DNA from 2 places in the Thioalkalivibrio sp. XN279 genome. Region 1 is predicted to be linked to the other one. Evidence: predicted binding sites of a transcription regulator. Region 1 holds the regulator's gene; the other holds the start of a gene.
The links. Region 1 encodes sigma-54, which starts transcription at its own class of promoters, with help from an activator protein. Its sites were predicted from a motif close to TGGCANGNTNCNTGCTT; they were not measured.
Positions count from the first base shown of each region.

Region 2: the regulator sigma-54 is predicted to act here: its motif matches at 4,767-4,783, upstream of G8346_RS10180 (PEP-CTERM sorting domain-containing protein).

Region 1 is NZ_JAANBD010000029.1:263,694-270,908, reverse strand. Features, by position in the region: gene pyk (pyruvate kinase) at 1-810, shown strand, start outside; gene G8346_RS14135 (sulfate permease) at 825-2,543, opposite strand; gene G8346_RS14130 (peroxiredoxin) at 2,612-3,148, opposite strand; gene rapZ (RNase adapter RapZ) at 3,223-4,107, opposite strand; gene G8346_RS14120 (PTS sugar transporter subunit IIA) at 4,127-4,603, opposite strand; gene hpf (ribosome hibernation-promoting factor, HPF/YfiA family) at 4,633-4,950, opposite strand; gene G8346_RS14110 (RNA polymerase factor sigma-54) at 5,074-6,519, opposite strand; gene lptB (LPS export ABC transporter ATP-binding protein) at 6,529-7,215, opposite strand, start outside.
Region 2 is NZ_JAANBD010000028.1:105,875-113,089, forward strand. Features, by position in the region: gene G8346_RS10165 (PAS domain S-box protein) at 1-1,191, opposite strand, end outside; gene typA (translational GTPase TypA) at 1,278-3,104, opposite strand; gene galE (UDP-glucose 4-epimerase GalE) at 3,401-4,387, shown strand; gene G8346_RS10180 (PEP-CTERM sorting domain-containing protein) at 4,868-5,473, shown strand; cyclic di-GMP riboswitch class I at 5,651-5,736, shown strand; cyclic di-GMP riboswitch class I at 5,890-5,977, shown strand; gene G8346_RS10185 (putative Ig domain-containing protein) at 6,152-7,215, shown strand, end outside.

The DNA.
Region 1 (7,215 bases):
AGCCTGCTGCGCGCCGCCGGCGGGGAAGCGCTGCTGGTGGCCAAGATCGAGCGCGCCGAGGCCGTGACGCACATCGAGGAGATCGCGCGCGCCAGCGAGGTGGTGATGGTGGCGCGCGGCGACCTGGGGGTCGAGATCGGCTTCGCCGAGGTCCCCGGGGTGCAGAAGCAGATCATCCGCACTGCGCGCGCCCTGAACCGGGTGGTGATCACGGCGACCCAGATGATGGAGTCGATGATCCACGAGCCCATTCCCACGCGCGCCGAGGTCTCCGACGTGGCGAACGCCGTGCTCGACGGCAGCGACGCGGTGATGCTGTCGGGCGAGACGGCGGTGGGGCGCTACCCGGTCAAGGCCGTGGAGGCCATGGCCAGCGCCTGCCGGTCCGCGGAGCGGCAGCGGGCCACCTCGACCTCGCACCACCGCATGGACGAGGTCTTCGCGCGCACCGACGAGGCCATCGCCATGGCCACCATGTACACCGCCAACCACATGGACGTGCGCGCCATCGTGGCGCTCACCGAGTCCGGCAACACCGCGCTGTGGATGTCGCGCATCCGCTCCGGCATCCCGATCTACGCCTTCAGTCGCAACGAGAGCACGCGCCGCCGGGTGGCCCTGTACCGAGGCGTCTACCCGGTGCCCTTCGACGTGCTGGCAGAGCAGGGCGAGGGCGAGTTCGACGCCATTTCGCGCGTGTTGCTGGAGCGCGGCCTGGTGCGCTCGGGCGACCGCGTGCTGCTCACCGAGGGGCACGCCGCAGGGATCGCCGGCGGCACCAACAGCATGCGTATCCTGTCGGTCGGCTGAGGCCGGCAACGAGCCTAGATCGGGATCAGTTCCTTCTCCCGCTCGGCCGCCCGGCTCAGCGCGGTCACCGCCACCTGGGGCGTGGGAAACACCTGCCCGGGAGCCAGCTGCTCGAAGATCTTGGTGCGCCGCAGGCGGTCCATCACCGGCCCCTTCACGTCCGCGAGGTGGATGGTCACGCCGGAGGCGCGCAGGTTCTCGGCCGCCACCTGCAGCGAGTGCAGCGCGCTGGAGTCGACGAAACCGACGCCGCTCATGACCAGCACCAGGTGCCGGATGCCCGGGCGCTTCTGGAACTCGCGCGTGATCATGTCCTGCACGTGGCCGACGTTGGCGAAGTAAAGGTTCTCGTCCACGCGCACCAGCAGGATGTCGGGCCAGGTCTCGACCTTGTGGCGCGCGATGCTGCGAAACTCGGTCGAATGCGGCAGGCGGCCGACCACGGCGATGTTCGGATGGCCGGTGCGCCAGACGTACAGCAGCACGGACAGCAGCACGCCCATCACCAGGCCGGCCTCCACGCCGTAGGCGAGCACGCCGAGGAAGGTGACCAGGTTGGAAGCGCCGTCCGCCTTGCTGTAGCGCCAGGTCTCGGGGATGGAACGCAGGTCCACCAGCCCGGCCACGGCGACGATGATGATGGCGGCCAGCGCGGCCTTGGGCAGGCCGCTGAACAGCGGCGCGAACAGCAGCAGCGTGGCGGCGGTGAACAGCGCGAGGAAGATCGACGCCAGCTGGCTGCGGGCGCCCGCGGTGTAATTCACCATGCTGCGGCTGAAGCTGCCGGCGACCGGAAGGGCGCCGGACAGCGCCGAGCCAAGGTTGGCTGCGCCCAGCGCCACCAGCTCCTGGTCCGCGTCGATCGCCTCTCGCCGCCGGGCGCCGAGGAACTTGGCGATGCTCACGCTTTCGACGAAGACGATGATGCTGATCAGCGCCGCCGAGGGCAGCAGGGTCACCCAGGCGCCGACGCCGGGCATGGTGATGTCGAACATCGGCGGCCGCGAGCTGATGGCGCCGACCAGCGGCACGCGTTCGAGACCGAAGACCATCACCGCGGCCGCCCCCAGTGCGAGCACCAGCACCGGCATCAGCCGTCCGGTGACGGCCTGTATCCTGCGGCCGGTCCGCGTGGTGCCGGTCGCCGCCAGCAGCAGGACCAGCGCCACGCCGCCGACCGCCAGCGTCTGCACGTTCAGGATGCTGGCGCGCGCGCCCAGGTAGGCGACCATCTCGTGTGGCTGCAGGCCCGTGGGCAACTCGATGCCGGCGAAATGACGCAGCTGGTCCGCCATGATCACGACCGCCGCGCCGCTGGAGAACCCGGTCAGCACGGGCTGGCTGAGCAGGTTGGCGAACACGCCCATGCGCAGCAGGCCCATGACCAGCAGGATCAGGCCCGACAACGCGGCCAGGATCAACGCCGCCGCGACCGGGTCGATGCCGGCGCCCGCGCTCGCCGTCGCGCTGGCGACCATGATCGCGGCCACCGAGGTCGGTCCCACCGACAGGTCACGGCTGGTGCCGAGGATGGCGTAGAGGATCGCGGGCAGGATCGAAGCGTACAGGCCCACCACCGGCGGCAGGCCGGCGACCATGGCGTAGGCCAGGCCCTGTGGCACCAGCAGGATGGTGGTGATGGCCGCGGCCGAGAGGTCTCCCGCGAGGTCCTGCCGGGTGGTGAGGCGGACCCAGTGGACGATCGGGAAGAACTTCAATGCTCGGGAGGGCACGGCTCGCAGCCTGTCAGGCAAGAGCCTGCACGATAGTCAAGGTGTCGCGCCCGGGCAAGCCGGGGACGCTAGCTCCCCGCCGCCAGCGCCTCGATGTCGGCGAGCACTTCGGCGGAGTGAGCGTCCACGTCGACTTTCTCGTAGTGCCGCGCCACGGCGCCATCCGGCGCAATGAGAAAGGTCTGGCGGCTGGCCAGCTTGACCACGCCGAAGTTCTTCAACACGCCGTACTCGCGCGCCACGGCCCCGTCCTCGTCCGCCAGCAGGGTGAATGGCAGGCCGTGCTTCTCGGCGAAGGCCCGGTGGCTCTCCACGTCGTCCAGGCTGATGCCGACGATCTCGGCGCCGAGGCGGCGGAAGGCAAAAATGTTGTCGCGGAACTCGCAGGCCTGGGTGGTGCAGCCCGGCGTGTCGTCCTTGGGGTAGAAATAGAGCACCAGCCACTTGCCGCGGTAGTCCTCGAGGCGATGCGTCTCGCCGGCCTGGTCCCTGAGTTCGAAAGACGGCGCGGGGGAGCCGGCCGCCGGGGATGCCTGGGCGGGGCCGGCCAGCAGCAGCGCCGGGGCCACGAGTGCGAGCAGCAGGGTACGGAGTATGGCGGTCATGGCAGGTCCTGCATGGGTGTTGTGAGGCGCTTTCGCCCGGGCCGGGGGCACGGATTCGGCGCCCGCGGGGACGGTCACTGCTCGTTTTCCAGCCGCTCCAGCGAGGCATGTCGCACGGTGACGCCGGGGAAAGCCTCGCGAAAGTGTTCAGCGAGGCGCTCCACGATATACACGGAGCGGTGGCGCCCCCCGGTGCAGCCGACCGCAACTGTCAGGTAACTGCGGTTGGCGGACTCGATGTCGCCGATCCATCTGTCGAGGAAACGCGTCATGTCGCCGATATAGGCTTCCACGGTCGGGCTTGCGGCGAGGAATTCGGCCACCGCAGCATCGCGCCCCGTGAGCGGGCGTAGATCCGGTTCCCAGTAGGGGTTGGGCAGGAAGCGGGCGTCGAAGACGAAATCGGCGTCCTTGGGCACGCCCTCGCGGAAGCCGAAGGACTCGAACTGCAGCGAGAGCTGGTTGCGCGGCTGGTCGGCCACCTTGTTGCGGATGATGTCGCGCAGCTCGTGCACGCTCGTGGCGCTGGTGTCGAGCACCAGGTCCGCGGCTTCGGCCAGCGGCGCCAGCAGTTCCTGCTCGTACTGGATGGCGGAGGCGAGCGTGCGGTCGCCGGCCTGCGCCGGTGTATGGGGGTGGCGCCGGCGCGTATCCAGGTAGCGTTGCACCAGCACGTTCTCGCTGGCGTGCAGGTAGATGAGTTGGCAGCGCAGCCCCCGTCCGCGCAGCTCATCCATCAGGCTGCGGATGACCGGCAGGTCCTCCGCTCGCGGGCGCGCATCCAGCCCGATGGCCAGGCGCTCGAACTTGGCATCCTCGCTGCCGACGAGCTCGCCCACCACCAGCGACAGCAGGCGCGCCGGGACATTGTCGAGGGTGTACCACTGCAGGTCCTCGAGCATGGCGAGCGCCACGCTCTTGCCCGAGCCGGACAAGCCGCTGACGACTACGAGTTCCATCGTCGGCGCGGCATGGCTGTCATGCCGAGGCGGCGTGTGACTTGTCGTGGTTCACGAGCAGGTCGTACAGCGCGCGGCTGGAGCTCGCCCGCCGCAGCGCCGCGGCCAGCACGTGGTCGCCCAGCCCGGTGGCGATATTGGAGACCTCCTCGTGATGGCAGCCCACGTCGTCCTCGGGGACGGGCACCAGCAGCCCGAAAATGAGGTCGACCGGCTCCCGGTCCGGCATGTCGAAGTCGATCGGCCTGGACAGCTTGAGGAAGGCGCCGACCGGCGCTTCAATCTCGGACAGGCGCCCGTGCGGGATGGCGATGCCGTTCTCGATGGCGGTGCAGCCCAGCTTCTCGCGCGTTATCAGGCTCTGGAACACCTCGCCCTGGTCCAGGTCCGCCGCGGACGAGAGCATCTCGCTCAGGATGTCCAGGGCGTGTTTCTTGCTGCGCGCTTCGACATTGCCGAGCACGCGGCCTGGTTGCAGCAGGGATTCGAAAGTCATCTGGATGCTCCGGGGCGGGCCCGCGGTGGTCAGGCGTTGCGCGGGCGTCCCACGCCGTTGTGATGGTCGGTCAGCTTGTCCTTGTGCCGCCGGACCTGGCGATCGAGACGGTCCGTCATGGCGTCGATCGCAGCATACATGTCTTCCTCGACCGCCGCCGCATGCAGGGTGTCGCCTGCCAGGCGCAGCGTGGCCTCGGCCTTGTGCTGCAGTTTCTCGACGGTGAGGATGCAATGGACATCGATCAGGTTGTCAAAATGCCGGATGACCTTGTCCATCTTGCTGTACACGTAGTCGCGCAGCGGGTCGGTGATGTCGACGTGGTGACCGGTCATGTTGATCTGCATTTGCTTACCCCTTGGGAGTGGTGGAGCCGGCCCGTCGGGCGGCCCGCGGTTCACTTGTATTCTAGTAGCAGCTTTCGCCTGCTGGCTAGGGCGGATTGAGCGCTCCGCGCGCCGCGCCCGCGGTCAGCGGATGGCCACGCGGCGACGCTCGTTGGAGGACGGAAACCCCATGGATTCCCGGTATTTGGCCACAGTGCGGCGCGCCACCTCGATGCCCTCGCCGACGAGTATACGGGTCAGCGCGCTGTCCGAGAGCGGCTTGGCCGGGTCCTCGTCGGCGATCAGCTTGCGGATGCGCGCGCGAATGGCGGTGGAGGAGACGCTCTCGCCGTCGCTGCCCGATACCTGGCTGGAAAAGAAATAGCGGAACTCGAACACGCCCCGCGGCGTGTGCATGTACTTTCCGGTCGTGGCACGGGAGACGGTCGACTCGTGCAGTTCGAGCGCCTCGGCGATCTCGCGCAGCACCAGCGGGCGCATGCCCTGCTCGCCGCGCTCCAGGAAGTCCTGCTGATGAGCGACGATGGCACGAGCCACGCGCAACAGGGTCTCGTTCCGGATCTCCAGGCTCTTCACCAGCCAGCGCGCCTCCTGCAGCTGGCTGCGCAGGGTCGAATATTCGCCGCTGCGGCCGAGAGAGCCGGCGTAGGCGGCGTTGACCCGCAGCCGTGGCGCAATGGCGGGGTTAATCTCCACCTGCCAGGTCTCCTCGACGCGGCGTATGAACACGTCCGGGACGATGTACTCGGGCGGGCGCGAGTCGGCGGCGCTGCCGGGGCGCGGGCTCAGGGAACGCAACAGGGCGACGGCGGTCTCCAGCTCTTCCGGGTCGCAACCGAGGCGGCGGCGGATGGCGGCGTAATCCTGCTCACCGAGCTCCACCAGGCATTCGGCGGCGAGACGGCGCGCCAGGTCGAGCCCCGGGGTGTCCGGGGCGAAGGGTGACAGCTGCAGCAGCAGGCACTCGCACAGGTCGCGGGCGCCGATGCCGAGGGGGTCGAAGCGCTGCACGCAGGCCAGCACCCGCTCCACCTCGTCGATATCCGTATGCAATTCCGGTTCGAGGTTGGCGCAGATCTCCTCCAGGCTCTCCTGCAGGTAGCCGTCGTCGTCGATCGCGTCGACGATCATGGTGGCGATCGCCTTGCGGTCGCCCTCCGGCAGGGCGACGTCCAGCTGGGCCATGAGATGCTCGCGCAACGAGGTGCCGCTGGCGTCGGCGTAATCGCGCTGTTCGTCGCCGTCGTCGCGGCTGCCGCTGCTGTAGCCCGTGGTGTAATCCGGTACGTCGGCGTAGGGCAGGTCCTCGCGGAAATCGTCGCCCGAGGCCTGTTCCGGGGCGGCTTCCTGGCCCTCCCGCGCGTTCTCCGTGGACCGCTGCTGCTCGCCTTTCGGCGGCGCCAGCTCGAGCCCGTCGTCCATCTCGAGCATGAGGTTCTTCTCGAGTGCCTCGCGCAGCTCGGCCTGCAGGTCGAGCACCGGCAGCTGCAGCAGGCGGATGGCCATCTGTAGCTGGGGCGTCAGCGTGAGCTGCTGACTGAGCTTGAGTTGCAGCGACTGCTTGATCATGGGTGGCGTCTAGAGGCGGAAGTGCTCGCCGAGGTAGACCTCTCGTACTTGCCTGTTCGCAAGTATCTCATCCGCGGACCCGGAGGCGATGACCTCGCCGGCGTTGAGGATGAAAGCCCGGCCGCAGATGCCCAGCGTCTCGCGCACGTTGTGGTCGGTGATGAGCACGCCGATGCCGCGGTCGCGCAGGTGCCCGATGATGCGCTGGATGTCCAGCACCGAGATCGGGTCGACGCCGGCAAAGGGCTCGTCGAGGAGGATGAAGGCCGGTTCGGCCGCCAGGGCGCGGGCGATCTCCACGCGGCGGCGCTCGCCGCCGGAGAGGCTGAGGCCCTTGCTGTCGCGGATGTGGCCGATGCTGAGTTCCTCCAGCAGCTCCTCGAGCAGGTTGCGCCGGCCGACCTGGTCGAGGTCCTTGCGGGTCTCGAGCACGGCGAGGATGTTCTGTTCCACGCTGAGGCCGCGGAACACCGAGGCTTCCTGCGGCAGGTAGCCGACGCCGAGCCGGGCGCGCCGGTGCATGGGCAGGGAGGTCAGGTCCTTGTCGTCCAGCAGGATGCGGCCGCTGTCGCAGGGCACCAGGCCGACGATCATGTAGAAGGCGGTGGTCTTGCCGGCGCCGTTGGGGCCGAGCAGTCCCACCACTTCCCCGCTGGAAATGGACAGGGTCAGGGAGCGCACCACGGTGCGCGAGCG
Region 2 (7,215 bases), on a different contig from region 1:
GGACGTCGACTGGTGCTCCAGCTCGGCGAAGCGGATACGTCCGACGGCCTCGCTGAACCCCTCGGGCACCCCGGGGGCCGTCACCAGTTCCAGCACCTCGGCGCCGTCCTCCAGCACGTAGAAGGCCGGATGCACGCTGGGCACGATGGCCATGATGGTTTCTGCGCCGGTGGCGAGGATCTCCGCCAGCGGGGCATTCGCCGCGATGCGCTCGAGCAGGCCGCGCTCGCCGGAAGACTGCAGCTCGGCGCGCTTGCGCTCGCGGATATCAATGATGGAGCCGCGGATCATGACCTTGCCGTCGAACCGCACCGGCACCAGGCGCACCTCGCAGGGAATGATCTCTCCCCTGGCGTCACGGTGCAGCCATTCGACACAGTCGCCACGCCCGGCCAGGGCGTCGTCGATCACGGCACGCACGGCATCCTCGGAGCGGCGGCCGTCGCCCTGCTCGGGCGGGCTGAACTGGCCCGGGCCGCGCCCGATCAGGCGCGCGCGGCTGGTCTTGAACAGCTTCAGCGCCTTGTCGTTGGCGTCGATGAACTGGCCGTTGACCGGGTCGAGCACCACGATCGCTTCCGGCGCGCTGTCCACCAGCGAGCGGTAGCGGGCCTCGCTCTCGCGCAGGGCGCGCTCGGCCTCGAGCCGTTCGCTGTTGTCGCGCACGGCGAGCACGTAGATCTTGCGCCCTTCGACTTCCGTGGCGCTGGCCACCACGTCGAGCGGGAACTGGCGCCCGTCGGCGCGGCGGCCCTTGCCGGCGCTGGGCGACAAATCGAGCTGGGTGTTCTCGCGCACCCGCGACAGTTCCTTGAGGTAGTCGCCCTCGCGACGCGCGCCGGGCACCTCGATGATCAGGCCGAGGCTCTGGCCGACCAGCTCGTGGGCCTGGCGGCCGAACATGCGCTCGGCGGTGACGTTCATGGAACGGATGCGGCCGAGCGCGTCGACCGAGATGATCCCGTCCTTGATGTTGTCTAGCAGGACCTGCAGGCCGCTGTCGCCTTCGACTTCCAGCCGGGCGACGGCCTTCTTCTCGGCGGCCGCGACGCGGTCCTCGAGCGCCATCAGCTCCTTCTCGTAGCGCCGGTACTGCTGGTGCACGGACTGCACCAGGGCCTCGAGGCGCGCCTTCTCAGGCGCCCCCTGGCCGAGGGCTGCGCGCAGCTGCTGTTGCAGTATCGGATGCATGGAATCCCTTCGTCCGGCGGCTGGACATAATCCAGCCTGGGAGACGAACTATAGAGATTTCAGCAGCATGCAAAGCGTGATTCAGCTCACGCTTTAACAGTCGGAGTGGACCTGTCCGCGCGCTTCCGTTCGTGTTCCTTGAGATAGCGCTTGCGCACGCGGATCGCCGCGGGCGTGATTTCGACCAGCTCGTCGTCGTCGATGAACTCCATCGCCTGCTCCAGGGTGAGGCGGATGGCCGGGCTCAGGTTCAGGTTCTCGTCCTTGCCCGCGGCGCGGATGTTGGTGAGCTGCTTGGCCTTGAGCGGGTTCACCGTGAGGTCGTTGTCGCGGCTGTGGATGCCCACGACCTGGCCCTCGTAGACCTCGTCGCCGGGCGCGGTGAACAGGCGGCCGCGCTCCTGCAGGTTGAACAGCGCATAGGCCAGCGCCTTGCCGGTGCCGTTGGCGATCAGCACACCGTTGGGGCGCTGTGCCAGCGGGCCGGACTTCACCGGCGCGTAGCGGTCGAAGACGTGGTGCAGCAAGCCCGTGCCCGAGGTCATGCTGCGGAACTCGGACTGGAATCCGATCAGGCCGCGGCTCGGAACGCGGTAGTCGAGGCGCACGCGCCCCGCGCCGTCCGGGCGCATGTCCAGCAGTTCGCCGCCGCGCTCGCCGAGCTGCTCCATGGTGGCGCCCTGGTGGCGCGTCTCGACGTCGATGGCGACGTGCTCCCACGGCTCCTCGGTCACGCCCTCCCCCGTCTCGCGCGTGATGACGTGCGGGCGCGAGACGGCGAGCTCGTAGCCTTCGCGGCGCATGGTCTCGAGCAGCACGGACAGGTGCAGCTCGCCGCGACCGGAGACCAGGAAGCGCTCGGGGTCTTCGGTGTCCTCGACGCGCAGGGCGACGTTGTGCACGGCCTCGCGCATGAGGCGCTCGCGCAGCTGGCGGCTGGTGACGAACTTGCCCTCGCGGCCGGCGAAGGGCGAGTCGTTGGTCTCGAAGCTCATCTGGATGGTCGGCTCGTCGACCGTGAGCGGCGGCAACGCCTCGGGCTTCGCCGGGTCGCACAGGGTGTCGGAGATGAGTGGGTGCTCCATGCCGGCGAAGGCGACGATGTCGCCCGCCTCGGCCTCGGGCACTTCCACGCGCTTCAGGCCGAGGAAGGAGTACACCTGCATGACTTTCTCGCTGCGCTTCGTGCCGTCGGCGGCGACCACCGTGACGGGCATGTTGCGCTTGAGGCGGCCACGCTTGATGCGGCCGATGCCGATGGCGCCGACGTAGCTGGAGTAGTCCAGCGCGCTGAGCTGCAGCTGCAGCGGGCCCTCGGGATCGACGTCGGGCGGCGGGCAGCGGCTGACGATGGTTTCGAACAGCGGCTGCATGTCGGCGGCGAGGTGCTCGGGGTCGAAGCCGGCGCGGCCGAGCAGCGCCGAGGCGTAGATGATGGGGAAGTCGAGCTGCTCGTCGCTGGCGCCGAGGCTGTCCATGAGATCAAAGGTCAGCTCGACGGCGCGGTGCGGCTGGGCGCCGTCGCGGTCGACCTTGTTGATGACCACGATCGGCTTCAGGCCGTGGTCGAAGGCCTTGCGCGTGACGAAGCGCGTCTGCGGCATGGGGCCGTCGACGGCGTCGACGAGCAGCAGCACCGAGTCGACCATGGAGAGCACGCGCTCGACCTCGCCGCCGAAGTCGGCGTGGCCGGGCGTGTCGACGATGTTGATGCGGTAGTCGTTCCAGCGGATCGCGGTGTTCTTGGCGAGGATCGTGATGCCGCGCTCGCGCTCCTGCGGGTTGGAATCCATCGCCCGCTCCTGCAGCTCCTCGCGGTCCGCGAGGGTCTGGGACTGCTTCAGCAGCTTGTCCACCAGGGTCGTCTTGCCGTGGTCGACGTGGGCAATAATCGCGATGTTGCGCAGCTTCATAGTTTTTCGGGGGTCTGACCCCCGTAGGTTGTTGATTGAAAAAGAGTATGGGTCAAAAAAAGCCCCTCTGCAGGGGCCTTGCGTGACAGCAAACCGGGCGTTGGCCGTAGCGTAAGCGCGGCGGCGCATTGTACTCGGAATTCGGCCCCGTGCCTTCAATGGCGGTTTTCGCGCGCCCAGGCCGCCCGAATGCCCCCATTTGCGACCTGTTTCACAAATAAAACATATGCTTACCGGGGTCAGACCCCGAAAGGGGTATGATCGCGGCGCTAAAACCACACGGAAGAGTCTCCCCGATGGCCAACGGAATCCTCGTCACCGGCGGTGCCGGTTACATCGGCAGCCATGTCGTGCGCCAGCTCGGCGACGCCGGCGAACGCGTCGTCACCCTGGACAACCTCTCCACCGGGTTCGCCGCGGCCGTGACGCACGGCGAGCTCATCGTCGGCGACACTGGCGACCGCGAGCTGGTGCAGAAAGTCCTCGCCGAGCACGAGATCGACACCATCATGCACTTCGCGGCGCACACCATCGTGCCGGAATCCGTATCCGACCCGCTCAAGTACTACCGCAACAACACCTGCGCCACGCGCAACCTCTTGCAGTGCGCATCCGAAGCCGGCGTGAAGCACATCGTGTTCTCCTCCACCGCCGCGGTGTACGGCATGCCGCCGGGCGGGATCGCCCGCGAGGATTCCCCCAACGCGCCGATCAACCCCTACGGCACCTCCAAGCTCATGAGCGAGTGGATGCTGCGCGACCTGGCCGCGGCGGGCGGCCCGCGCTACGTCGCCCTGCGCTATTTCAACGTTGCGGGGTCAGACCCCGAAGGACGCATCGGCCAGTCGACGCCGCAGGCCACGCTGCTCATCAAGGTCGCCGCCGAAGTCGCCACCGGCAAGCGCGAGGCGCTCACCATCTTCGGCACCGATTACGACACGCCCGACGGCACCGGCGTGCGCGATTACATCCATGTCGAGGACCTCGCCACCGCCCATCTCGACGCCCTCGCCTGGCTGCGCGACGGCGGCGCATCGCAGGTACTCAACTGCGGCTACGGGCACGGCTACAGCGTGCGCGAGGTGGTACAGGCCTTCGAACGGATCACGGGCGAGCCACTACAGGTGCGCGAGGCCGAGCGCCGCGCCGGCGACCCGCCGACCCTGGTCGCCGACGCCCGCCGCATCCGCGAGCTGTTCGGCTGGACGCCGCAGCACGACGACCTGGACCGCATCGTGTCGTCGTCGCTGGCCTGGGAGCGTGCGCCGAAGTACGGGCGTTGAAGCCACAGCCATATACAGAATCCCGACCGTCCCGGCCACCCTGCACGCCCTCAGCCGGGCCTTTCCGATCATGTCGGTAAACTTGACATAACTTCCGGCAGCGGATGCCGCTTACCCAAGGGCATTTGCGCCAAAAAAAAATTAACAATTTTTCTAGGTATTACTCATAACCTACTTATTTAAATGTTTTTTGTTCTCTGTCATCGCGCGCCGAGACCGGGCGCATCACCCTGGCCCCAAGCCTGCGTACGGACCTCCTCGCATAACCCACGTCAATAAATTTGACGCCCTCATCCCACGCCTCGGGCCGCGCCTGAGACCCTGTGTCCAAGCAATTGTTTGAAAACCGGTTTTTTCTCCCTGGCGCGACCAGCAAAGCTGGCATGCGATATGCATCTCTCCTGGTGAGGGCTGGAGTTTCCAATCTCGAATAACAAACGCTCCGACCCGCGGTTAAAGGACAGACCGGAGGGTCACTTCATGAAAACCAGGACGATGATCTTTCAATGCATGCTCGCGGGCGTGGCGCTGCTGCTTTCCGGCCACGCGCTGGGCGCCTTGAGCCCGATCTCATGTGATGGGACGCCAGGCGCGAAGGCCAATACTGAGATGCCCGATTCATGCGCGATCGGGACGCTCAGCAACGATTCCGTCGCCTCCGAGACCAGCGCCGTCAATGGCCTCTTCCAGGGCGCGGGCGACCCGCTCCTGTTCGTCGGCAAATACGACCAGAAGACGGGGTATGACGAAGTGGTGCCGGGCTTCACGCTGAGCGCCGGCATATCTGACGACGAGGACTGGGATTATTTCTTCTCGCTGGTATCCATTTACTCCGGCACGGTCGATTTCGCGCTCATGGTGAAGCAGCCGGACGAGAATAGCCCGCCGTTGAACGAGTATGTGGCCTACTACTGGAGCGGCCTCACCCTCGACATCGAAGGGTTCTACAACAGCTTCAAGGGCGATTACTCCCACATCTCCGCCTTCATCCGCGGCGTGGACGTGCCGGTGAGCGAGCCGGCGCCGTTGGCGCTGCTGGGATTAGGGCTGGTGGGCGTCGCGCTACTGCGTCGTCGAGCCACCTAGGCTCAAGATTCGAGACGAACCACAAGCGCCTCCAGGAAATCCCTGGAGGCGCTTCTCTTTGCCTTTCAATAACTTTCGGGGGTCAGACCCCCCAAACCACCCGATAAATGCAGGAACCGTGACGCGGGTCACGAAAAACCTTTGCTTTTCGGCGCGCCGCTCTGCTACTTTCACCCTCGCTGACAAGGGCAAACCCGCCGAAAGGTGGGGACGCAAAGCCACCGGTCTAAGGGACGAAGTCCTACGACAGCGGGGTTGCCAAGCTGAGGTGCCGCCACACTCCCCTCCCCCCGGCGCCCTCGACTCCCCAGGCAACCCCCTGCACAGACGCCGCCCAAGGACCACGCCTCGAGGCGGTTTGCCCTGTGTCGGTAAGACCCGGCGACGGGATCTGTGAAGACAACAGAAGTAGGGGCCACTGAAAAAGGCAAACTCACCGAAAGGTGAGGACGCAAAGCCACCGGTCTAAGGGACTCCAAATCCTACGATAGCGGGGCTGCCAGGAATCATGGAAAGAATCGGCACACAATTGAGGCTGACACACCGGCAACGGTTCAGCAGCCACTTTCCAAGCCCGGCGCGTTCTCGCCGGCGCAGCACGACGCTACGCCATACGCACTGCACTGCCTCCCGTGAGTTGAACTTTTCCGTGGCCATGTTGCGAAGCGAGGTTTCGCCATGGCTATTCGGACCGAACATGTAAAATCAGCGCTCGGCGCGCTGGCCGTCTCTCTCCTGATGACCGTCGTTGGTTGCGGCGGTGAGGACGGCGGCGGGACTGGCAGCCTCATTTCCTCCGTTGCCAACCCGCCGCCGTCGGGCGTGAACCCCGACGAGATTTACGAGACCCGCGTCACCGGCAGCGTCGGCGATGGGCCGATCGTGGGCGCACGCATGCGGGCCCGCTCCAGCTCCGGGCAGTTGCTGCTGGAGACCGAAAGCAGCTCCACCGCCGATTACGACATCGTCATCAAGGCGCGCGGCAAAGACTACGCGCTGACAATAGAAGCGGACCAGGGCATCGACCTGGTGACCGGCATGGCGCCGGACTTCCGGCTCGTGACCGCGATCTCGCGCCCGAACAACCGCACCGTCAGCAACCTGAACCCCTTCACCACGCTGATCTTCGGCGCCGCCCAACGCGCCGGCGGTCTCAACGACACCAACGTAGCGACGGCCCGAGAGGCCGTGGTCAAGCGCTACGGCTTCGGCCTCGACGCTGCGATCGTCCCGGATCCCGCGGAAACCCCGATTGACGAGAACAACGTCCACGTCATCGTCAAGACCAGCGAAACGCTTGGCGAAATGATACGCCGCACTCGCGACGCCATGGTCGTCACCGGCGCCAACATCGACGGCGACACCGTGGTGGACCGCCTCGCCGCCGACCTGGTCGACGGCTGGATCGACGGCCAGGGCGCCTCGGGCGTCGACGCCCGCACGGCCGCGGTGGCGAACGTGGCGAGCGCCGCCGTGCTGCTGCAGGCCATGACCAATCGGCTGCACGTGTACGGTTACGATGCGACGACGGCGATGGACAGTGCCATCCAGCAGGTGCGTCCCGATACCCCCGCCGCAAACAACAGCGCGAACGTTGCCATCCCCGCCTCCGCCCTCGAGCAGGCGATGCGCTCGCTGCGGGCCGCGAAGGTGCTGAGCGACGACCCGCGTATCGACGAGACCATCGTCGTGCTGCAGGCCGTGGCGCCTGGCGCGCTGCCCGCCGACCTGGCCGCCGCCCT